Regions from separate parts of the Photobacterium sp. WH77 genome, predicted to be linked through region 1. Evidence: predicted binding sites of a transcription regulator. Region 1 holds the regulator's gene; each other region holds the start of a gene.
What was found. The regulator MetJ, encoded in region 1, represses methionine synthesis genes. The targets are predictions, from matches to a motif close to TTAGACNTNTANANGTCTAA.

Region 1 (8,565 bases):
GCTCAGTAAATCGTCATCCAGCCCCTGATATTGTTTCTCTAACCAGTTAGGGATTTTCACATTGTTGGCCTGCGCGAAGCGCTTGGCCTGCTTCATGTTCACCACAGGCAAGATGCCCGGGACGATTTCGACATCAATACCGGCGGCAACACAGCGATCACGAAAGCGCAGGTAGCTTTCAACATCAAAAAAGAACTGAGTGATTGCACGGCTGGCACCGGCATCGACTTTACGCTTGAGGTTAATCAGGTCGGCCTGGGCACTTTTCGCTTCCGGGTGCACTTCAGGGTAAGCCGCCACAGAAATATCAAAATCCGCTTCTTCACGCAGCAGCTCGACTAAATCGACCGCATACATATCCGGCTTACCGCCCTGTGGCGGCAAATCGCCCCGCAGCGCCACGATATTGCGTATCCCGCTTTTCCAGTAGTCACGGGCGATGGCACGCAGTTCATCACGCGTGGCATCGATACAGGTCAGGTGAGGCGCGGCCAGCAGGCCGGTCTGATCTTTGATGTCTTTGATGATCGAGTGGGTACGGTCACGCTCGCCTGAGTTGGCACCGTAAGTCACAGACACAAATTTCGGCTTGAGCGTTTTCAGACGATGGATTGATGACCAGAGGGTTTCTTCCATCGCAGGCGAACTTGGCGGAAAGAATTCAAATGATACATTGATTGCGCCGTTCAAATCGGCGATGTTTTGATTTAACGCATCCAAGTGACTGGCGTAAGAATAACCCATAATTGAAACCTTCCTGCTGCTGGCCTGCGGCCTTCCCTCTGAACTCTGACGCCAAACAACCATTTAGACGTCTATATGTCCACAGAATGTCTTGTAACCAAATTAATGTCAACCGCGTGAACATGAATTTTTCTCAACATCAAAACCCAGTTTATTCAAGTCCAGAGTTTTACTATGCCGATTGCCCGCCAGGCAGCACCAATGCTGGGAAAAAACAGCAACAAGAAACAAAAAGGGCAGCGCAAGGCTACCCTTTGGATCTATCTCATAACGGGAAAATCTTACAAAAGCCGGGCCAGTCGGTTCAAATCCGACAATAACGCCCCTGCCGTCACATCCCTGCCCGCACCAGGACCGCGGATAACAAGCGGATTGTCCCGGTACCAGCGGCTTTCAATCGCAAAGATGTTGTCGCACGGCAGTAGGTTCGCCAGCGCATGCTCAGGCTCCAGCGCTTCCAGGCCCACCACGGCGTGACCATTTTTGTCCAGCCGCGCGATATAGCGCAGGACTTTTCCCTCACGCTGCGCTTTGCTCAGGCGCGCCTGCAAGCGCTCATCAAGCACATCACTTTGCTCAAAAAAGGCGTCCAGACTCAGGGCTTCCAGCTCCTCTGGCACCAATGACTCAACTTTGACCTGTTCAGGCTCCAGTGCCAGTCCGGATTCACGCGCTAAAATCACCAGCTTTCGCATCACGTCGCTGCCGTCCAGATCGTGGCGGGGATCCGGCTCCGTCAGCCCCTGCTGCCAGGCCTGTTCAAGCAACTGACTGAAAGGCAGGCTGCCGTCGAACTGCTGGAACAGCCAGGACAGAGTGCCCGAGAAAATGCCGGATACGGCAATAATCGTATCCCCGCTGTCGCGCAAATCTTTGACCGTATGATTGACCGGCAATCCGGCCCCCACAGTGGCGTTATACAGCCAGTGGCGGCTGCTTTTCTCGAACGCATCCACCACAGCGCGGTAGACTTTGCCTTTTGCAGAACCGGCGACTTTGTTGGCAGAAATCAGATGCAGGCCGTGGCTGGCAAATTCCGGGTAACGCTCAGACAGTGCTTTGCTGGCGGTGACATCCAGTACCACCAGCTCATCATAGTCATGCTGCCCCAGAGCCGGGAGCCAGTCCGTGCCGTCTGTGGCTTCATCATCAAACCGGGTCAGAGCCTGAACTGGCTCAATGCCCTGCAGATTAAGCCAGTAGCGCCGGCTGTCGGCCACCCCTATCAGGGTAAAGCTCATGCCGTGACGCTTTTCCAGCGCCACCTTTTCTTCTTCCAGCAACTCCAGCCAGCGGCTGCCGATATTGCCCTTGCCGCACAAGATCAGACCGATACGCTTTTGCGCCTGGAACAAATTTTGGTGAATCAGCTGAACCAGGGCCTGGGTATCGGCCTGCCGCAGCACCGCCACCAGACTCAGCCCGGATTCGGCTTCGGCAATAAATTCGACCGGCTGGCCTTTCAACTGCTGCTGGAAGCCATGACAGTGCACAGGGTTTATCACCACCCCGGCCCCTACCGCGGCCACCATAGTAAAACCGTCGCGCAAACGGATCTCGGCCGGTAAACCGCTGTCCTGCAGCAGTGCCAGTACCCCGTTGGCCACTTCGGCGGTATATGCCAGCAGAATCTGTCCTTTGTCGGTTTCCACCGCTTGAGCCAGCGGGATCAGCTGCGCTTTCGGCAGCAGAGTCGCCAGCTCGCGCTCCACCTGCTCCAGCGTCTGGGCACGGGAGACAGACAGCTCCAGCAGACAGACCTCATCCAGAGAGGTAATGATTTTGGCGCCACGGCCAGATGCCAGTACCCGCTCCACACGGGTCGAGCCAGATTCCGGCTGCAGGCTGCAGCGCAGTGTCAGGTCGATGGCACTCTGGGCCACAGGTTGCAGCGTGCGGCTGTGCAGCACAGGAGCCGCCAGACGAGCCAGCTCGTCGGCCTCATCAAGACGCAGCAAGGGCAACAGACAAGCATCACTGACCAGACGGGGATCCGCACTGTAGACACCGGCGACATCACTCCAGATGGTCACCCGGCTGACACCGGCCAGGGCGCCGATAACAGTGGCGGAATAATCCGAACCATTGCGCCCCAGCAGTACGGTTTCTCCGGCTTGATTGCTGGCCATAAAACCTGTGATCACCATGCGATGACCACTGTGCTGTGCCAGCTCATTTTGCAGCAACGGCAGTGAACGGCCGCGGTCAACTTCCGGCTGAGCGGCGCGCTCGGCACGCAGGAAACTCCGCGAGTCCAGCGCACGTGCCGCCATGCCTTTGTGTGTCAGCAGTGCGGCCAGTAATCGGGAGGACCAGAGTTCACCGTGTCCGAGTACCCAGGCTTGTCTGGCCGGGGTGATCTCGCTGTCAGTAAGCTGACCCAGCTCACTGAACTCCAGATGCAGCGAGGTTAACAGCTCATCCGCCACGGTTTCCTCTAGCAGCTCTTCGATGAGGTGCTGCTGGAAGGTGCGCAAATCCTGCAGGCTTTCATGCGCCAGCCGGCCATCTTTGCTCAGCAAAGACAGCCACTGAATCAGTCGGTTGGTTGTTTTACCGGCTGCCGAGACCACCACCAGATCATCGGCGCTGGAATACTGCTCGAGAATATGGACGACATTACGGTAACAGCTGGCATCCGCTAAACTGCTGCCGCCAAATTTGTGCAGCTGACGTGTCAGGGTCATTCACTGACCTCCGCCGCTTTGGTAAAGGCCTGAGCCAGATCGGCAATCAAATCATCAGCATCTTCAAGGCCCACAGACAGACGCAGCAACGACGGCAAGATACCGGCCTCGCGCTGCGCCTCATCCGACATGGCACGGTGGGTCATGCTGGCAGGATGCGCAATCAGGCTCTCCGTGCCGCCCAGTGACTCAGCCAGAGAGAAATCGTGCAAAGACGCCACAAAAACTTCCAGTTGCTGCATGCTGCCGGCCAGCTCAAAACTCAGCATGGAGCCAAAGCCTTTTTGCTGCCGGGCCGCAATCTCATGACCTGGGTGATCTGCCAGGCTGGGGTGATAAATCTTACCCACCAGCGGCTGGGTTTGCAGATAGGCCAGCAGCCGGGCGGAATTTTCTTCATGGACACGCATACGTGCCATCAAAGTACGTACGCCGCGCAGGGTCAGGTAAGCATCAAAGGGCGCGCCGGTGGCGCCGATACAGTTGGCCCACCAGGACAAGTTCTCGGCGTGCTCGCTGTCTTTCGCAATCAGCACCCCGCCAACCACATCGGAATGCCCATTGATATATTTAGTGGTGGAATGCACCACGAAGTCTGCGCCCAGCGCGATAGGCTGCTGCAGCGCCGGCGAGAGGAAAGTGTTATCCACCGCCACCAGCGCTCCCGCGTCATGCGCCTGCAAACACAGCTGCTCGACGTCAATCACCCGCAACAAGGGGTTGGACGGCGTTTCAACCCACACCAGTTTAGGTTTTCTGGCCAGTGCTTCAGCCAGTGCCTTAGGGTTGCCCTGATCGACAAAAAGCACCTTGAAGTCACCTTTGCCGGCACGGGTATTGAACAAGCGGTAGGTACCGCCGTAGCAGTCATGGGGGGCCACAACCAGATCATCCGACCCCAGCTGCGCCGTTGCCAGCAGGTTAATCGCCGCTGTACCGCAACTGGTCACCACACCACCCGCTCCGCCTTCCAGTTCCGCCAGAGTGTCTGCCAGTAAATTACGGGTGGGATTTCCCGAGCGGGAATAATCGTACTGAGGTAAAGTCCCTAATTCAGGGAAGCCATAGGTTGAGGTCAAGTAAATAGGTGGCACCACTGCACGAAATTGCTGATCGGTTTCAATGCCGCTGCGAACAGCGATAGTAGCTGTTTTCTTGTCACTCATGTAATTTGCTTCCTTGTTTCTGGGACCAGGCCAGAGGCCGACGAGAGTAAGATGCTTCAACCTTAGCGAGATTTAAAAAAGACGTCAACACTTCTAGACGTCTATATGTCTTTGCTTGTGGCAGTAAATGCCGCTAAAATTCCCCCCATACAATATTTCAAAACCCTATATCGCTGAGAAGGTAAACAATGGCAAAGTGGAACGGTGAGTACATCAGCCCTTATGCGGAACATGGCAAGAAAAATGAGCAGGTCAAGAAAATCACTGTCTCTATCCCATTAAAGGTGTTGAAAATCCTCACAGATGAACGCACCCGCCGTCAGGTAAATAACCTTCGCCACGCCACCAACAGTGAACTGCTGTGCGAAGCATTCCTGCATGCCTACACCGGCCAGCCACTGCCAACGGATGAAGATATCCGCAAAGATCGCCCTGACGATTTACCGGCAGAAGCTAAGGCCATCATGGACAGCCTGGGTATTGAGTACGAAGACATCAACGAATAATCAACATAACGCCTTGAGATAAAAAAAAACCAGCCATATGGCTGGTTTTTTCAATCATAAGCACACACTGTATGTCATTACACTTCCATGTAACCCACAGGCATTTCGATACGGGCAACGCCGGATTCCACAGCCGCTACCGCAACCGCTTTGGCAACCCGTGGCAACAAACGCGGATCCATAGGTTTAGGGATAATATAGTCCGGACCGAACTCCAGCTTATCCACACCTGCTGCTTTAACAACTTCTGCCGGTACCGGTTCTTTGGCCAGTTCGCGGATAGCGTTCACCGCAGCCAGTTTCATTTCATCGTTAATCTCGCTGGCACGCACATCCAACGCACCACGGAAGATAAACGGGAAACAAATGACGTTATTTACCTGGTTCGGATAATCCGAACGGCCGGTTCCCATGATCAGATCATTACGAACCGCATGGGCCAGCTCAGGTTTAATTTCCGGATCCGGGTTTGAACAGGCAAACACGATCGGCTTGTCAGCCATCAGTTTCAGCGACTCAGGGGCCAGCAGATCCGGGCCAGAGACACCGACAAAGATATCCGCGCCTTCGATAACATCTTCCAGGGTGCGCTTATCTGTGTTGTTGGCAAACAGTTGCTTATACTCGTTGATGTCATCACGACGGGTGTGAATCACACCTTTGCGATCCAGCATGTAGATTTTTTCACGCTGCGCGCCGCATTTGATCAACAGTTCCATACAGGCGACGGCCGCTGCGCCGGCACCCAGGCAGATGATCACTGCTTCTTTGATATCTTTGCCCTGCAGTTCCAGTGCGTTCAGCATACCGGCTGCCGTTACAATTGCCGTACCGTGCTGGTCATCATGGAACACAGGCACCTGGCAACGTTCGATCAGGCGTTTTTCAATCTCAAAACAATCGGGGGCTTTGATATCTTCCAGGTTAATACCACCAAAGGTATCGGCGATATTGGCCACAGTATCAACGAACTCGTCGATGGTACGGTGTTTCACTTCGATATCAATCGAATCCAGGCCAGCGAAACGCTTGAACAGCAGGGCCTTACCTTCCATAACCGGCTTAGAAGCCAACGGCCCCAGGTTACCCAAGCCAAGAATGGCCGTACCATTGGTAATCACAGCAACCATGTTGCCTTTACCTGTGTACTTATACACATTCTCTGCATTCTGGGCGATTTCCCGCACCGGCTCAGCCACACCAGGGCTGTAGGCCAGAGCGAGATCTTCTACTGTATTGGCAGGCTTGCTTAGTTCAACCGAAATTTTCCCGGGGACAGGGTAAGCATGATAGTGAAGTGCTTGTTGACGAAAATCTTCAGACATAATTATTAGAATCCTGAATGGATGGATGTTCTGTTCGGTTCGGTATTGAACAATCAATCATATTCGATAGCAGCACAAAATCCTAGTTCGCACAAGCTGGTAATACCAAGACAATTACCGTGACAGGCCAGAAGATATGCAGGGGTGGACAGGTTGGAGTCAATGACTACAAATAAATCAGTCATTAAAGGCGGGAAGAAACAGCAAATAGCAAAAAGGGACGCATATGCGTCCCTTTTCTCGACAGTGTCTTAAAGCAATTACTTGCTAGACAGAGCGCCGAAACGCTTGTTGAATTTGTCGATACGGCCACCGGTGCTCACTTGACGCTGCTTACCAGTGTAGAATGGGTGACATTTGTCACACACATCCAGGCTGATGTCTTTTTTCATGGTTGAATTAAAAACAAAAGCGTTGCCGCAAGAACATTTTGCGTTTACAGCTGTGTATTCTGGGTGGATACCTTGTTTCATGGGAAACCTCTAAGCTAAGGCCGTGTCGCTCTCCCGATCCAAAGCCGGGCACCACACGTGGTTAATAAATACTGCCAGGCCAAAGGCGCTGGACAAATAGGCGGCGTATGATAATCAATCAGCCGACACAGATCAACCTGCAATCGCAGTGTCGTCTTGCTTTGCCTCACCCCTTGTGCAAGGTACACTGCCATCTACCTGTAAGTATAAGTGATATCAGCCAATACCCATGACTGCCACCATTGCCAGGGTTGCCCTGCCCGTTCCGCTGGACAAAAGCTTCGACTACCTGATCCCATCGGGCCAACGGCCCGTGGTCGGTGGCCGGGTACGGGTGCCATTTGGCCGTCAGCAGCTGACCGGGATAGTGATTGCCCTGACGGAGCAGTCCGATTTTCCCCGCGACCAGCTCAAGCCCCTCAAAGCCGTTCTCGATAGCGAACCGCTGTGGCAACCGCCATTGTTTCAGTTGCTGGAGTGGACCAGCCGCTACTACCAGTACCCTTTGGGCGATACGCTGGCCAATGCCCTGCCTTCGGCCTTACGTAAAGGCAGACCGGCCAATGCCGAGATTCGTTACTGGCAATTGACAGAAAAAGGCCAGGAACAACCTCTGGCAGCGCTCAAACGGGCACCGCGGCAGGCAAAAGTGCTGACGCTGCTGCGCCATGGCGCGCTGAGTCACGATGCCTTACTCGACCAGGAGGTTAACAGCGCCACCCTGAAAACGCTGGCAGAAAAAGGCTGGGTCGACAGTTTTCACACCACAGCGTCCAGCGCCCACTGGCCAACGGATTTCGCCGTCACCGAAGAGAAGCCCCGCCTCAACGAAGAGCAGGCACTGGCGATTGCCAGCATCAATGCCAATCCGGGTTATGCCTGTTACTTACTGGAAGGTGTGACGGGTTCAGGCAAGACCGAAGTCTATCTCAACCTGATTGAGCCGGTGCTGGCCGCCGGTAAACAGGCCCTGGTGCTGGTGCCGGAAATTGGTCTGACGCCGCAGACCATCAACCGTTTTCAGCGTCGCTTTAATGTGCCGCTGTTCACCATTCACTCCGGCCTGAATGATACCGAGCGCCTCAGCGCCTGGCTGGCCGGGCGCGACAATCAGGCCGGCATCATTATTGGTACCCGCTCTGCCCTGTACACCCCGTTCGCGGATCTCGGCATCATTATTGTCGATGAAGAGCATGACTCGTCCTATAAGCAACAGGACAGCCTGCGCTATCACGCCAGAGACATGGCCGTGCTGCGGGCCAGCAAAGAAAACATTCCGGTTGTGCTCGGTTCAGCCACGCCGGCACTGGAAACCCTGCACAATGCCAGAACCGGCAAATACCACCACCTGCATCTGACCCGCCGCGCCGGTAACGCTCAGGCCGCCCGTCACGGGGTACTGGACATGAAAGGACTCCATCTGGAGGCAGGACTGTCCGCACCGCTGATTGCCCGTATGCGCCAGCATCTGAGCGCTGGCAATCAGGTGATGCTGTTTCTCAACCGCCGCGGGTTCGCGCCGGCGCTGATGTGCCACGAATGTGGCTGGCTGGCGGAGTGTAAGCGATGCGATGCGTATTACACTTACCATCAGCACTCCGGCGAGCTTCGCTGCCACCATTGCCAGACCCAGCGTCCTGTCATGCCCCAGTGTCAGCAGTGCG
Region 2 (6,080 bases), on a different contig from region 1:
GATTGATAACCGCCCGACGAAAAATACGCCAACGGAGCATTTGGATACGTTCTACCGGCAATTCGAAATGGTGAAGCACAGAAATTTCGATGGTTTGATTGTGACAGGTGCTCCGCTGGGCTTAGTGCAGTTTGAAGATGTGCTGTACTGGGAAGAAATCCAGGCCATTCTGACCTGGGCGAAAGGGCACGTGACTTCGACCATGTATGTGTGCTGGGCCGCTCAGGCTGGGCTTAAGCTGATGTACGATTTACCTAAGCGTACCCGCAAAGAGAAATTATCAGGTATCTACACCCATAGGGTCCACAATCCCCATCATCCTCTTCTGAGAGGTTTTGACGATACCTTTTGGGCTCCCCACTCGCGCTATGCCGACTTCTCGCCTGAGTTTTTATCGGAGCACACTGATCTGGACATTCTGGCCACCTCAGATCAGGCAGGAGTGTATTTAGCCGCCACCAAAGATAAGCGTAATGTCTTCGTGACAGGACATCCTGAATACGATGCCCATACATTACATAATGAATATATGCGTGATCTGGGAGAGGGGATGGAGCCCAAAATCCCAGTAAATTACTATCAGGATAATGATCCGGATAAACCGCCTGTTGCGAGTTGGCGCAGTCATGGCCATTTGTTATTTGCCAACTGGCTGAACTATTGCGTCTATCAGCAAACGCCTTATGATTTGGATCACTTCTCGGAAGATAAATTCACCAAGGACGACTGATTGACGTTGCCCTCACAAATAAAAAGACCTGCCAAAGCAGGTCTTTTTCATCGTCAGTATTCAGGATTTGGGATCGGTTTCCGGTTGTTGGTGAGCATGAGCGGTTTGTTTGTTCTCTTTCGCTTTCTTCGCTTCCCAGGCTTTAGCTTTTTCGATCATAGGTGTAATGGTAGAGCCCTGGATCAGGATAGAGAACACCACGACTGAATAGGTCATCACCAGAATTATCTCTTTCACATCAATATTTTTCTCCGGAATAACGATAACACCGGCAGGGATCGCCATCGCCATCGCCAGAGCAAGACCACCGCGCAAGCCACCCCAAGTGAGGATCTTCACCGACTCGGGATTGTATTGGCGAAAACGTTTAAAGCCAAGATACGACAGCTTCACACTCAGGTAGCGCGCCAGTAGCACCAGCGGCACAGCTATCACCATCAGTGTCCAGTCTTCCTCATGGAAGCTGAAAGACAGCATGCTCATACCAATCAGCAGGAAGAGTACACCGTTCAGGAATTCATCAACCAACTCCCAGAAGTGATCCAGATGGTCTTCACTCTCTTTAGAAAAGCCGATATAACGGGTCCAGTTGCCTATCATGATACCGGAGACCACCATAGCTAGCGGCCCGGACACATGAATAACATCGGCAAAAGCATAACCAGCCGTTGGGATTCCCAGAGTCAGCAGAAGTTCCATGGAGTGATCGTCTGTCGAACTGATCAGATAATGGAACAGCAGGCCGAGAACAAAACCATAGGTTATGCCACCAATGGCTTCCTGCAGGAAAAGATGGCCAACACCCAGCACAGTAGGTGCTTCATCACCAAAGGCGATGGTAAACAAAGTGACGAAGATGACCAGGCCAAATCCATCGTTAAACAGCGACTCACCTTCAATTTGTGTGGAGATGCGGCGCGGCGCGTGCAGTTTTTTTACTATCGCCAGCACGGCTATCGGGTCCGTCGGTGAAATTAATGCGCCGAACAGCAGGCAGTAAATCAGGTCTAACTGGATTCCCAGCATCTGGCATATCCACCAAAGGCTGCCACCGATGAAGAATGTGGAAAACAGTGTGGCCCCCAGAGCCAGAATGGTGATTTCCCATTTTTGATCTTCGAGATGTGGCAGCTTGATCCCTAAACCGCCAGCAAAAAGTAAGAAGCCTAAAATGCCTTTTAGCAGAAAGCTTTCGAAATCGATCTGACCCAGCTGTTCCGCAGCAATTTCTTCGAGGTGAAACCAGCCGTTGTGGCCTGCGATCACAATTCCGAGCGATAAAATAATAGCACCGGCTGTGATGGCGATAGTGGTTTGCATCTTACCTATTTTGTGGTTAATAAAGGCAATAACCATCGCAGCGGCGGCGAGAAAACAGAGGGTACTGTATACCGACATCCTTGATCCTCATCTGTTGTTAAAGTGTTAAGCAAAAATTGTGACAAAATATAAATGCTCGGGCCTCTGATAGCCATAAAAACTTTAGGCTTACGCTTGGATAATAAGTTTCCGCAAACGATATATGGACGTCTAGATTTCCAATCAGGCTGTGATAGGATGTTAGCAGCTGATAGGTTTAAGTGTAAGGAAGTAAGCAGTGTCGAAGGGTACGGATTTATTACAAAAGCGACTTAAGGAACAGATCCTCATCATAGATGGGGGCATGGGCACCATGATCCAGAGCTACAAGCTGGATGAAGAGGATTACCGTGGTGAACGTTTTTCTGATTGGCATTCGGATCTTAAAGGCAATAACGATCTGCTGGTACTCTCCCAGCCGCAACTGATTAAGGATATTCACTCCGCTTATCTTGAAGCCGGCGCTGATATTCTTGAGACCAACACTTTCAACTCAACGACTATTGCCATGGCTGACTATGACATGGAGAGTCTGAGTGCCGAGATTAATTTCGAAGCGGCAAAGCTGGCTCGTCAGGCGGCTGATGAGTGGACGGCGAAAACACCGGACAAACCACGATTTGTAGCTGGTGTTCTCGGTCCGACTAACCGTACCTGTTCGATATCACCGGATGTGAACGATCCCGGTTTCAGGAACGTGTCGTTTGATCTGCTGGTAGCAGCGTATTCCGAATCAACCCGCGCCCTGATAGCTGGCGGGTCCGATATCATCCTGATTGAAACTATTTTTGATACCCTGAATGCCAAAGCCTGTGCGTTTGCCGTGGATAAGGTCTTTGAAGAGCTGGGCGTGACTTTGCCTGTTATGATTTCAGGCACAATCACCGATGCCTCCGGCCGCACCTTATCAGGACAAACCACTGAAGCTTTTTACAATTCTCTGCGACACGTCAAACCTATTTCATTTGGCCTTAACTGTGCATTGGGTCCGGATGAGCTGCGTCAGTATGTGGAAGAATTATCACGTATTTCTGAGTGTGCGGTATCAGCGCACCCGAATGCCGGTCTGCCAAACGCATTCGGCGAGTATGACCTTGAAGCGACAGAAATGGCTGAGCATATCAAAGAATGGGCGGAGTCCGGCTTTCTGAACCTGGTGGGCGGTTGTTGTGGCACCACGCCAGAGCATATTCGTGAAATGGCCCGGGTGACGGAGAATGTAGCGCCACGTCCATTGCCTGAGATTCCTGTGGCCTGCCGTTTATCAGGGCTTGAGCCGCTAACCATTGAAAAAGACACTTTATTTGTCAATGTCGGTGAGCGGACCAATGTGACAGGTTCAGCCCGTTTCCGTAGGTTAATCAAAGAAGAGCTTTATGACGAAGCGCTGGAAGTGGCACGTCAGCAGGTGGAAGCCGGTGCTCAGATCATCGATATCAATATGGATGAAGGCATGCTGGATGCCGAAGCTGCCATGGTGCGCTTTCTGAACCTGTGTGCCTCTGAGCCTGAAATCTCCCGTGTCCCCATTATGATTGACTCATCCAAGTGGGAAATACTGGAAGCTGGCCTTAAGTGTGTGCAGGGTAAGCCAATTGTTAACTCAATATCTCTCAAAGAAGGTAAAGAGAGGTTTGTTGAACAGGCGAAACTGATTCGCCGCTATGGCGCAGCCGTGATTGTGATGGCGTTTGATGAAGTGGGTCAGGCCGATACCCGTGAGCGTAAGATAGAGATCTGTACCAATGCCTATCGCATTCTGGTTGATGAGGTGGGCTACCCGCCGGAAGATATCATTTTTGACCCGAACATTTTCGCAGTAGCTACCGGGATTGATGAGCACAATAACTACGCGGTTGATTTCATTGAAGCTGTAGGAGACATCAAGCGCACTCTGCCACATGCGATGGTGTCGGGTGGTGTTTCGAATGTGTCTTTCTCGTTCCGTGGTAATGATCCTGTGCGGGAAGCGATTCATGCCGTATTCCTGTATCACTGTTTTAAAAATGGCATGGATATGGGCATTGTGAATGCCGGTCAGCTGGCCATTTACGATGACCTGGCAGACGAGTTACGCGAAGCCGTTGAAGACGTTGTATTGAATCGCCGGGATGACTCTACCGAGCGCTTGCTGGATCTTGCGGATAAGTACCGGGGCAGCGGCGAAGCGGTAGAAGATAAAACAGCCGCTGAATGGCGCGGCTGGCCGGTCGATAAACGCCTGTCCCATGCGCTGGTCAAAGGGATCACTGAGTTTATTGTTGAAGATACCGAAGAAGCCCGTCAGAACGCGGAAAAACCGTTAGAGGTGATTGAAGGGCCTTTGATGGCAGGTATGAACATAGTCGGTGATCTGTTCGGTGAAGGTAAAATGTTCTTGCCTCAGGTGGTGAAATCAGCTCGGGTGATGAAACAGGCCGTCGCTTATCTCGAACCTTACATCAATGCCGAGAAGCAAGTCGGACGCACTAACGGCAAAATACTGCTCGCCACGGTGAAAGGCGATGTGCACGATATCGGTAAAAATATTGTCGGAGTGGTGCTGCAGTGTAATAACTACGAGATCATCGATCTGGGCGTCATGGTGTCTTGCGACAAGATCCTGAAAGTGGCCAAAGAAGAGAAGGTCGATATTATCGGCCTCTCCGGGCTGATCACTCCTTCACTTGATGAAATGGTGCATGTTGCCAAAGAAATGGAGCGCCAGGGCTTTGATCTTCCTTTGCTGATTGGCGGGGCAACAACGTCCAAGGCCCACACGGCAGTCAAAATTGAGCAGAACTACCATGCCCCTGTCGTTTATGTCTCAAACGCCTCGCGTGCTGTAGGGGTATGTTCGGCACTCTTGTCGGATGCCCAGCGGCCAGCGTTTGTTGAGCGCCTTGACAAGGAATACGAGGTAGTGCGGGAGCAACACGCCCGCAAGCGTCCACGAAGTGCTCCTGTCAGCCTGGAAACTGCCCGCGCCAATAAAGTGGCGATTGACTGGAATAGCTACACTCCTCCCGCGCCGAAAAAGCCGGGGATCCACGTGTTCAAGGATTTTGAAATCGCGACATTGCGGCGTTATATCGACTGGACGCCCTTCTTTATGACCTGGTCGCTGAGTGGTAAATATCCCACCATTTTGCGCCACGAAGTAGTGGGTCAGGAAGCCCTGCGCCTATTTGATGATGCCAATCAGCTGCTGGATGAGATCGAAGCCAGCGGCATGATAAAGGCCAATGGTGTCTGTGGCTTATTCCCGGCCAATAATATTGGTGATGATATCGAAGTCTACACCGATGAGACCCGAGCCCAGGTACTGACAACCTTACGCGGACTGCGCCAGCAGACAGAGAAACCCAAAGGGCCGAATTACTGTCTGTCGGATTACATTGCCCCGAAAGAAAGCGGTAAAGCTGACTGGATTGGTGCCTTTGCGGTAACCGGCGGAATCGGTGAATATGAGATTGCCGATCAGTTCAAAGCCAAAGGCGATGATTACAACGCGATTATGATTCAAGCGGTGGCAGATCGTCTTGCTGAAGCCTTTGCGGAATTCATGCATGAGACTGTCCGTAAGGAGATCTGGGGCTATGCACCGGACGAGAACCTGAGTAACGAAGATCTGATCCGTGAGAAATACCAGGGTATCCGGCCAGCGCCAGGCTATCCGGCTTGTCCGGAACACACAGAGAAAGGCGAGATCTGGACATTGTTGGATGCGGAGGCCAATACCGGCATGATTCTGACAGAAAGCTACGCCATGTGGCCGGGGGCGGCCGTATCAGGCTGGTACTTCTCACATCCGGAATCGCGCTATTTTGCCGTTGCACAGATCCAGCGTGACCAGATGGAAAGCTACGCCGAGCGCAAAGGCTGGGATGAGATCGAAGCGGAGAAATGGCTGGGGCCTAATCTGTGATAGCTGTTCACTGAAGACAAAAAGGCGCTTAATGAGGGCCTTTTTTTATGGTTTACGAAAGGTGATGAAATCACATGTGGTTGA
Region 3 (8,565 bases), on a different contig from region 1:
CAACCTGGTAGGCCGCTCTGGCGCCACCCCCTGAAAGCAAGAGACTGATTTTTGGCTTTTCCTTGCCCATGCAAAACGTTCCACTCAAGATACTAAACAGATGCGACAGACACTGGTGGCGTCTAGTCTAGTGATAATACTCAGTTTATTTGTAATTTAAACTGAGTATATGTGGCACAGACACAAAAAAGCCTCCGTCCGGAGGCTTTTTTTAATATTACGGGTCAGCAAAGGCTTAAGCCAGCTTTTGCTTAATGAAGTTTGCAATGCTGCCGGCGGCCACAGGCTCTTTCGTACCTGTGCGGCGGTCTTTGTATTCCACTTCACCGTTTTTCAGGCTGCGATCGCCGATCACCACAGTATGTGGCACACCGATCAGTTCCATATCGGCAAACATGACGCCAGGACGTTCTTTACGATCATCAAACAGTACCTCGATACCGGCAGCCGTCAGATCTGTATACAGTGCTTCAGCAGCCTGCTGAACTTCTTCTGATTTGTGCATGTTCATCGGCACAATGGCCACCTGGAACGGCGCAATGGCATCCGGCCAGATAATACCGTTCTCATCGTTATTCTGTTCGATAGCCGCTGCGACCACTCGGGTACAGCCAATGCCGTAACAACCCATTTCCATTACGGCCTGCTTGCCGTTGGCATCCAGTACAGTGGCGTTCATGGATGAAGAGTAGTTAGTTCCCAGTTGGAAAATATGGCCCACTTCGATACCGCGTTTGAGCAAGATAGTCCCTTTACCGCATGGGCTTGGGTCACCTTCAATCACATTGCGAATATCTTCGACACGACCCAGCTCTACGTCACGGCCCCAGTTGATGCCAAAGTAGTGTTTGCCGTCAATGTTGGCACCGGCACCGAAGTCGCTCATCACGGCAACGCTGCGATCAACAATGAAAGTGGCAGGCAGATTGACAGGTCCCAGTGAGCCCGGGCCGGCATTCACAACGGCGCGGATTTCTTCTTCTGTCGCAAACTCCAGTGGTTTGGCAACACAATCCAGGTTTTCTGCTTTCACTTCGTTGAGTTCGTGATCGCCACGTACGATCAGAGCGATTAACTCTGCGTCTGACTCTTCAGACGCTTTCACGAACAGTGTTTTAACGTTTTTTTCAACCGGCAGGCCAAATTGCTCAACCAGCTCAGCGATGGTTTTAGCATTTGGTGTATCAACCAGCTTCATCTCCTCTGCCGGCTCTGCACGCTCGATGGCAGGCGCCAGCGCTTCGGCTTTTTCGATGTTGGCGGCGTATTCCGACTCGGTAGAGAAGGCAATCAGATCTTCGCCACTTTCGGCCAGAACGTGGAACTCGTGCGAGCCGCTGCCGCCGATAGAACCGGTATCTGCCAGCACGGCACGGAAATCCAGACCCATGCGACTGAAGACGTTGCTGTAAGCACGGTACATGTCGTTATAGGTGTCTTGCAGGCTGTCTTTATCCAGGTGGAAGGAGTAGGCATCCTTCATGATGAATTCACGTGAGCGCATCACACCGAAACGGGGACGAACTTCATCACGGAACTTGGTCTGGATCTGGTACAGGTTCAGTGGCAACTGCTTGTAGGATTTCACCTCATTACGCACGATGTCAGTGATCACTTCTTCGTGCGTCGGGCCCAGTACAAACGGTCGGTCATGGCGGTCAGCAATTCGCAGCAGCTCAGGACCGAATTTGTCCCAGCGGCCTGTTTCCAGCCACAGTTCAGACGGCTGAACCACAGGCATCAGTGTTTCGACTGCACCGGCATTGTTCATTTCTTCGCGAACAATGGTTTCGACCTTACGCAGGACACGCAGACCTGTAGGCAGCCAGGTGTACAAACCTGAGGCCAGCTTACGGATCATACCTGCACGTAGCATCAGCTGGTGGCTGATGACTTCTGCGTCGTTTGGAGTCTCCTTCAGGGTAGAAAGAAGATATTTACTGGTACGCATTGATGGTATCCGTTGGTAATTATGAGGATTAATATTGAGAGCAGTATATTAGCAGCGTATCTGCCTTTCGCCAAAGGGAACCCGAGGCTTATTGGCTGTCCGGTGACTTCAGTCACCGGAAAACAGGTTAAGTATAGTCTGTAAGGTCAGCTTGCCCGGAGGCGACTATTTGTTCGACCAGGACTTTATGGCCTTCAAACCGAAACAGTACGTTGTAGTCAAACAATAGTACGGCATAGCGCTTGTCATCCGTTTTCCCTTTCTTATAGGCCGGGCGGGGATCCTGCGCCAGTACTTCTTCAATCACCGCTTGTTGATAGGCTGCGTCTTCGCCATCGAGCTGGGCCAGTGCAGCAGGGGTAAACTCGACGGGAAGCAGTTCAGGTATCTCTGCCGCAAAGCCGCCACTGGCATCCGGCACACTGTCGGAATAGGGAATATAGGGTTTTATGTCAATGACAGGCGTACCGTCAACCAAATCCACACCGGCCAAATCCAACAGCACCTGACCTTTTTCATGCCGCACGCCGTTCAGCTTGATCGCTGACATCCCTATACCGTTAGGGCGAAAAGTGGCCCGGCTGGCAAAGACGCCGATGCGGTCATTACCGCCTAGTCTGGGCGGTCTCACGGTAGGGCGCCAGCCCGCCGCCAGGTTCTGATCAAATAAAAACAGCAGCCACAAATGGCTGAACTGTTCTATGCCTCTGATCGATTCCGGCGTGTTCGCATCGCCGCAAAGCACCAGGGTTGCTCTGGCACTGGGTACCAGGCCGGGCTGACGGGGAACGGCGAATTTCTCTTTGTAAGGGGAGTGGATGACACCAATTGGCTCAATCTGAAAAGTCATTTTCTCTGTCATTCGTGCATGTCGCTGCAGATCATATCTGCCAGACCTTAGCACATCTCAATGTGGTGTTGCTGAAAATCTTGTTGTGGGAAAAGCGTATTAAGTGTTATGTTATACTATAACATTTAATGCGAGGAGGCATGATGAAACCAGGTATCCATCCCGAGTACCGTAAAGTGGTGTTTCACGACACTAGCGTAGATAAATATTTCGTTGTCGGCTCGACACTGAAGACAGATAAAACCATCACATGGCAGGACGGCAAGGAGTACCCCTACTTCTTGCTGGACGTGTCGTCTGAATCGCACCCTTTCTACACCGGCAAGCAGCGGGTGATTAAGACAGAAGGCCGGATGGCAAACTTTAACCGCCGTTTTGCGGCGTTTGGAAATAAGGAAGCACAATGAAGGTATTAAGCTCACTCAAAAGCGCCAAGCTGCGCCATAGAGATTGCCAGGTGGTCAAGCGACGTGGCCGCATTTACGTAATTTGCAAATCCAATCCACGCTTTAAAGCCGTGCAGGGTACGGTGAAAAAGAAGAAGTAAACGACCGAGCTGTCTGATCAGATCATTGTTCCCCATCCAGAACAACAAAAGCCCCTTTGCAGGGGCTTTTGAACTTTTATCGGCAAGGTGTTGTGAGGCGATGGCTTACCAGCCTTTGACAATGCCGCCTTTGAAGATCTCCATCGCTGCATCGTTCACCGCATCAGACTGATATGCCTTGATAAAGGTCTGCACGTTTTCGGCATTCACGTTATCTTCACGGGCAACAATCAGGTTCACATAAGGTGATTCTTTGTCTTCCACAAAGATACCGTCATGATCCGGAGACAAGTCGATAGTGCTGGCGTAGGTGTTGTTGATAATGGCCAGTTTGACGTCATCCAGAGAGCGCGGCAGTTGCGGTGCTTCCAGTTCAACGATGTCCAGGTTCTTTGGATTTTCAACGATATCCAGCACAGTGGCTGTCAGGCCTGCGCCGTCTTTAAGTTTGATCAGACCTTGTTGCTGCAGCAACAGCAGCGAGCGGCCCAGGTTGGTTGGATCGTTTGGCACTGCGATCTGATCACCGTCTTGCAGCTCATCGATAGAAGCGATTTTGCTTGAGTAGGCTGCAATCGGGTAGACAAAGGTGTTACCGGCAATCGCGAACTTGTAGCCACGGTCTTTAATTTGCTGATCCAGATAAGGTTTATGCTGGAAGGCGTTAACGTCGATCGAGCCTTCTTCCAGCGCCGCGTTAGGTGACACATAGTCGGTGAAAGTGATCAGCTCAACGTCCAGACCATACTTGTCTTTGGCTTCTTTGGCGGCCACTTCAGCTACCTGCGCTTCTGCACCGGCCATCACACCCACTTTGATTTTGCTGTTGTCAGCAGCAGCGGTAGATTCCTGTTTTTCGCCACAGCCAGTCAGTGCCAGAGCTGACGCCAGACCCGCGACTGCAAAGAAATGTTTAATATTCAGAGCCATTGTACTTCTCCTATTGTTCAGGGAATCCCTGTACTTTGTTGTCGTTGTATTTCTGTAACTTATCGGTTTCGCCGGCAAGCCATGTCCGGCGGATGTGAGTTTTCTGTTGTGTTCCCGTCAAACTTATCTGTGGTCGACGCGGCGGACCAGATGATCCCCGGCGGACTGGATCAGCTGTACTAACACGACCAGCATGATCACAGTGATCATCATGACTGTGCCGTCAAAGCGCTGATAACCATAGCGGATACCGACATCACCTAAACCGCCGCCGCCGACTGTACCTGCCATGGCCGAGTAGCTGACCAGAGTGACCAGAGTAATGGTGACGGCATTAATAATGCCCGGCAGCGCTTCCGGCAGCAGTACCTTGCGAATGATTTGCACTGGCGTGGCACCCATAGCTTGCGCGGCTTCAACCAGACCGCTGGGTACTTCGAGCAGTGCACCTTCCACCAGACGGGCGATAAAGGGAATTGCGCCGACTGTCAGTGGCACAATGGCCGCCGCAGTACCGATGGAACTGCCCACCACAAAGCGGGTGAATGGAATAATGGCCACCAGCAGAATAATGAACGGGATGGAGCGGCCGATATTAACCACACCACCCAGCACTTTATTAAAGCCCGGGTTGGCCAGCAGGCCGTTGGGCTTGGTCAGGTGCAGAGCGACACCCACAGGAATGCCGATGGCGAAACCAATCAGGCCGGAAGCGAAGACCATCATCAGTGTTTCGCCTAAAGCGTCCGTCAGCAGACCAATCAGGCGTTCGTTGGTTTGCCACCAGGTGGCGATAGAATCAAGCAACATAACCCAGCACCTCTACATTTACTTTGTGTTCGCGAAGGAAAGCGATGGCTTGTTGTGTCGCTTCTTCAGAGCCAAAAAATTCCGCCAGCATCAGGCCGAACTTCACACCGCCGGCATAGTCCATGTCGGCACTCAGAATGTTGGCATCAATACCGAACTGCCGCGATGCCTGACTGAGCAGTGGCGCATCCACGGAAGCGCCGGTGAATTCCAGCCGTATCAGAGGGTAGTTAGTCTCTGTACGCTCTGTTTCCAGGCGCGCTTTATAATCTTCCGGTATCGACAGATCTAAGGTAGAACGGATAAATTCACGTGCCAGTTCTGTTTTCGGATGGGCAAAGATATCACCCACCGGACCTTTCTCGACCAGCTCGCCGTTGCCTATGATGGCTACTTCTGAACAGATGCTTTTCACCACGTTCATTTCATGGGTGATCAGCAAAATGGTCAGGTTCAGCTTATTATTGATTTCTTTCAGTAACTCAAGAATGGACTGGGTGGTGGCCGGATCCAGTGCGCTGGTGGCTTCGTCACACAACAGGACTTTAGGATCAGAGGCCAGGGCACGGGCAATAGCCACCCGTTGTTTTTGTCCGCCGCTGAGGTTTGACGGGTAGGACTGATGTTTGTCAGCTAAACCAACCAGATTGAGCAATTCGGTTACTTTGCGTTTGACTTCCGCTTTATCCGTGCCAGCCAGTTCCAGCGGCAGCGCGACATTGTCGAAAACGGTGCGGGACGATAACAGATTGAAGTGCTGGAAAATCATGCCGATTTTACGGCGAGCCAGCGTTAATTCCTGATTAGAGAGCTGAGTGAGATCGATACCATCAACAATGATGTGTCCTGAGGTTGGCTTCTCAAGCAAGTTAACGCAACGTATCAGGGTACTTTTTCCCGCACCGGACGCACCGATGACACCAAAAATTGTGCCTTGCTCAATGCTGAGGTTGATATCGCGTAAGGCGTGGATGTCTTTATCCCCGACTTTGAAGGTTTTATTGACCCTGTTGATCTCTATCATGCTGTGTCCTGCTACTGCTTTTTTAACTTGCTTGCTGTGTTGTAAACCAGCATAGCTTTATGGTCGTAATTTCGCCTGTATTAGTGTTTTTGTGTGTAGTTTAAGCGATAGACCTTGTCATCTTCTTGTGTTATCGCAATTTTTCCGTGTCATCTGTTGTGGATGCTAGGGTGTCTAGATGGCTAAGTCAATAGATATTTTTACGTCTAGACGGCTAAATCAAAAAACACTGCGATTTAGCCGGAAAAGTGTCAGCCAGTCTGCCTGAGGATAAAGAGATGATTCCGTGTGTCAGCCATGCCATAATTTAGCGAATTTGATTTCTATCTTTAGGTGATCGCTTGGCTAAGCCTGCTGTGTTTATTGATCGTGACGGCGTCATTAACGTTGATCACGGCTATGTCCATACTGTTGACGATTTTGAATATATCGAAGGGGTGTTTGACGCCTGCAAGAAACTGAAAGAGCAGGGTTACCTTCTGGTGCTGGTGACCAATCAGGCCGGTATTGCCAGAGGCATGTATACCGAAGATGAATTCCTGACCCTGACAGAGTGGATGGACTGGAATTTTGTCGATAACGGTGTTGAATTTGACGGCATCTATTACTGCCCGCATCACCCGACAGAAGGAAAGGGCGATTATCTGCAAGATTGTGATTGCCGCAAGCCCAAGCCAGGCATGTTTATTTCAGCCCGCGATTTTCTGAACATTGATATGGCCCGTTCAGTGATGATTGGCGATAAAACCGATGATATGACAGCGGCGCAAGCGGCTGACGTGGGCACCAGAATTCTGGTGCGTACCGGTAAGCCAGTCACTCAAGAAGGGGAGGCACTGGCATCGGTTGTGCTCGACAGTGTCGCGGATGTCCCGGCCTGGTTAGCGGCCCGCAACTAACTGTCCGGCATCTTTAAGGTTCACAAAAACAGACACGCTCAAAACGTGTCTGTTTTTTTATATCTGAATAGTGATCACTCTGATGGTCTGCCAGGTGGGTCAGAATATCAGGGCAGTATTTTCCCTTTGAGACAGGGGTAAATATAAACTCATGTTTTTATTGTCAAATAGTGAGCAGGCTGCTGTTTGGATCATCATTAGACATTCAACCAACTGCTATACTGACTAGACCAAGGAACAGGCGGACAATGACAGGAGTCATTTACCTTCATGCTTTCATACTTTTTGCGCCGTTTGGTGCTGGTAATCCCCACTTTTATCGGCATTACGATTCTTATTTTTGCCCTCACCCGTTTTGTGCCGGGCGGACCGGTCGAGCGTATGCTGGCCAGTATTCAGGCGCAGCAAAGTATGTCTATGTCTCCTTCTATGGCAGGGGAAAGCAATGCACTGTCAGAAGATCAACTGGCCGAACTCAATGCGTTTTACGGATTAGACAAGCCGGTATTTGAAGCTTATTCCGAGTGGCTGATGAAAATGCTGCATCTGGACTTCGGATTGTCGACCCGTTACTACGAACCTGTCTGGGACATGATTATGGACAGGCTGCCGGTGTCCATGTTCTACGGCGGTGTGACCTTTTTTCTCAGTTACTTTATCTCTATTCCTCTGGGTTACTACAAAGCCTTAAAACACGGCAGCGGCTTTGACTCCGGATCTTCAATTCTGATTTTTGTCGGTTATGCCTTGCCGGGGTATGTGGTAGGGGTGATGCTTATTACGCTTTTCAGCTATCAGCTGGAATGGTTTCCAATGGGCGGCTTTGTCAGTGACGATTTCGATGACTATGAATCACTCTGGCAGCAGGTTAAAGATATCCTCTGGCATGCCTGTCTGCCGCTGATTTGTTATCTGATTGGTGATTTTGCCACTCTGACAATGACGATGAAAAACAACATGATGGAAACATTGTCAGCGGATTATATCCGTACAGCTATCGCCAAAGGGTTACCCTTTTCGACCGCGGTTCGCCGCCATGCGCTCCGCAATAGTCTTATTCCTATCGCCAGCCACTTTGGCAACTCCTTGCTGTTCTTTATGACAGGGTCTTTCTTGATTGAGGTGATATTCAATATTGATGGGATCGGTCTGCTGGGGTACGAATCTATCATTGAGCGGGACTATCCTGTGGTGATGGGAATCGTTGCGATAAATGCTGCGTTATTAATGCTGGGCAATATCATTTCCGATGCTTGTGTTGCCATGATTGATCCCCGAGTGAGATTCGGAGCCTGAGATGCTGACACTTAGCCCACTGACAAAAAAGAAAATCCAGCGTTTTAAAACGATAAAGCGAGGTTACTGGTCACTGATAATATTATCCACACTGCTGGTGTTATCCTTCTTTGCCGAGTTTTTGATTAACAGCAAAGCGCTGATCGTCAAGTATCAGGGGGAGTACTATTTTCCGGTCGTCAGCGATGTGCTGCCTGGCACTCAGTTCGGGCAGGAGTACCAAAGCGAGGCACAGTACCGGGAATTGCAGCAGGCTTT

Region 2: the regulator MetJ is predicted to act here: its motif matches at 2,253-2,272, upstream of metH (methionine synthase).
Region 3: the regulator MetJ is predicted to act here: its motif matches at 6,311-6,330, upstream of metN (methionine ABC transporter ATP-binding protein MetN).

Annotation. Positions count from the first base shown of each region.
Region 1 is NZ_JAKLTE010000007.1:55,829-64,393, forward strand. Features, by position in the region: gene metF (methylenetetrahydrofolate reductase) at 1-744, opposite strand, end outside; gene L6J37_RS09555 (bifunctional aspartate kinase/homoserine dehydrogenase II) at 1,026-3,431, opposite strand; gene L6J37_RS09560 (O-succinylhomoserine (thiol)-lyase) at 3,428-4,597, opposite strand; gene metJ (met regulon transcriptional regulator MetJ) at 4,786-5,103, shown strand; gene L6J37_RS09570 (malic enzyme-like NAD(P)-binding protein) at 5,181-6,428, opposite strand; gene rpmE (50S ribosomal protein L31) at 6,689-6,901, opposite strand; gene priA (primosomal protein N') at 7,131-8,565, shown strand, end outside.
Region 2 is NZ_JAKLTE010000005.1:765-6,844, forward strand. Features, by position in the region: gene metA (homoserine O-acetyltransferase MetA) at 1-730, shown strand, start outside; gene L6J37_RS06450 (cation:proton antiporter) at 791-2,128, opposite strand; gene metH (methionine synthase) at 2,328-5,996, shown strand.
Region 3 is NZ_JAKLTE010000023.1:4,709-13,273, reverse strand. Features, by position in the region: gene L6J37_RS18290 (patatin-like phospholipase family protein) at 1-70, opposite strand, end outside; gene L6J37_RS18285 (proline--tRNA ligase) at 236-1,951, opposite strand; gene tsaA (tRNA (N6-threonylcarbamoyladenosine(37)-N6)-methyltransferase TrmO) at 2,079-2,801, opposite strand; gene L6J37_RS18275 (type B 50S ribosomal protein L31) at 2,945-3,208, shown strand; gene ykgO (type B 50S ribosomal protein L36) at 3,205-3,348, shown strand; gene L6J37_RS18265 (MetQ/NlpA family lipoprotein) at 3,454-4,278, opposite strand; gene L6J37_RS18260 (methionine ABC transporter permease) at 4,402-5,088, opposite strand; gene metN (methionine ABC transporter ATP-binding protein MetN) at 5,078-6,112, opposite strand; gene gmhB (D-glycero-beta-D-manno-heptose 1,7-bisphosphate 7-phosphatase) at 6,454-7,011, shown strand; gene L6J37_RS18245 (ABC transporter permease subunit) at 7,282-8,307, shown strand; gene L6J37_RS18240 (ABC transporter permease) at 8,309-8,565, shown strand, end outside.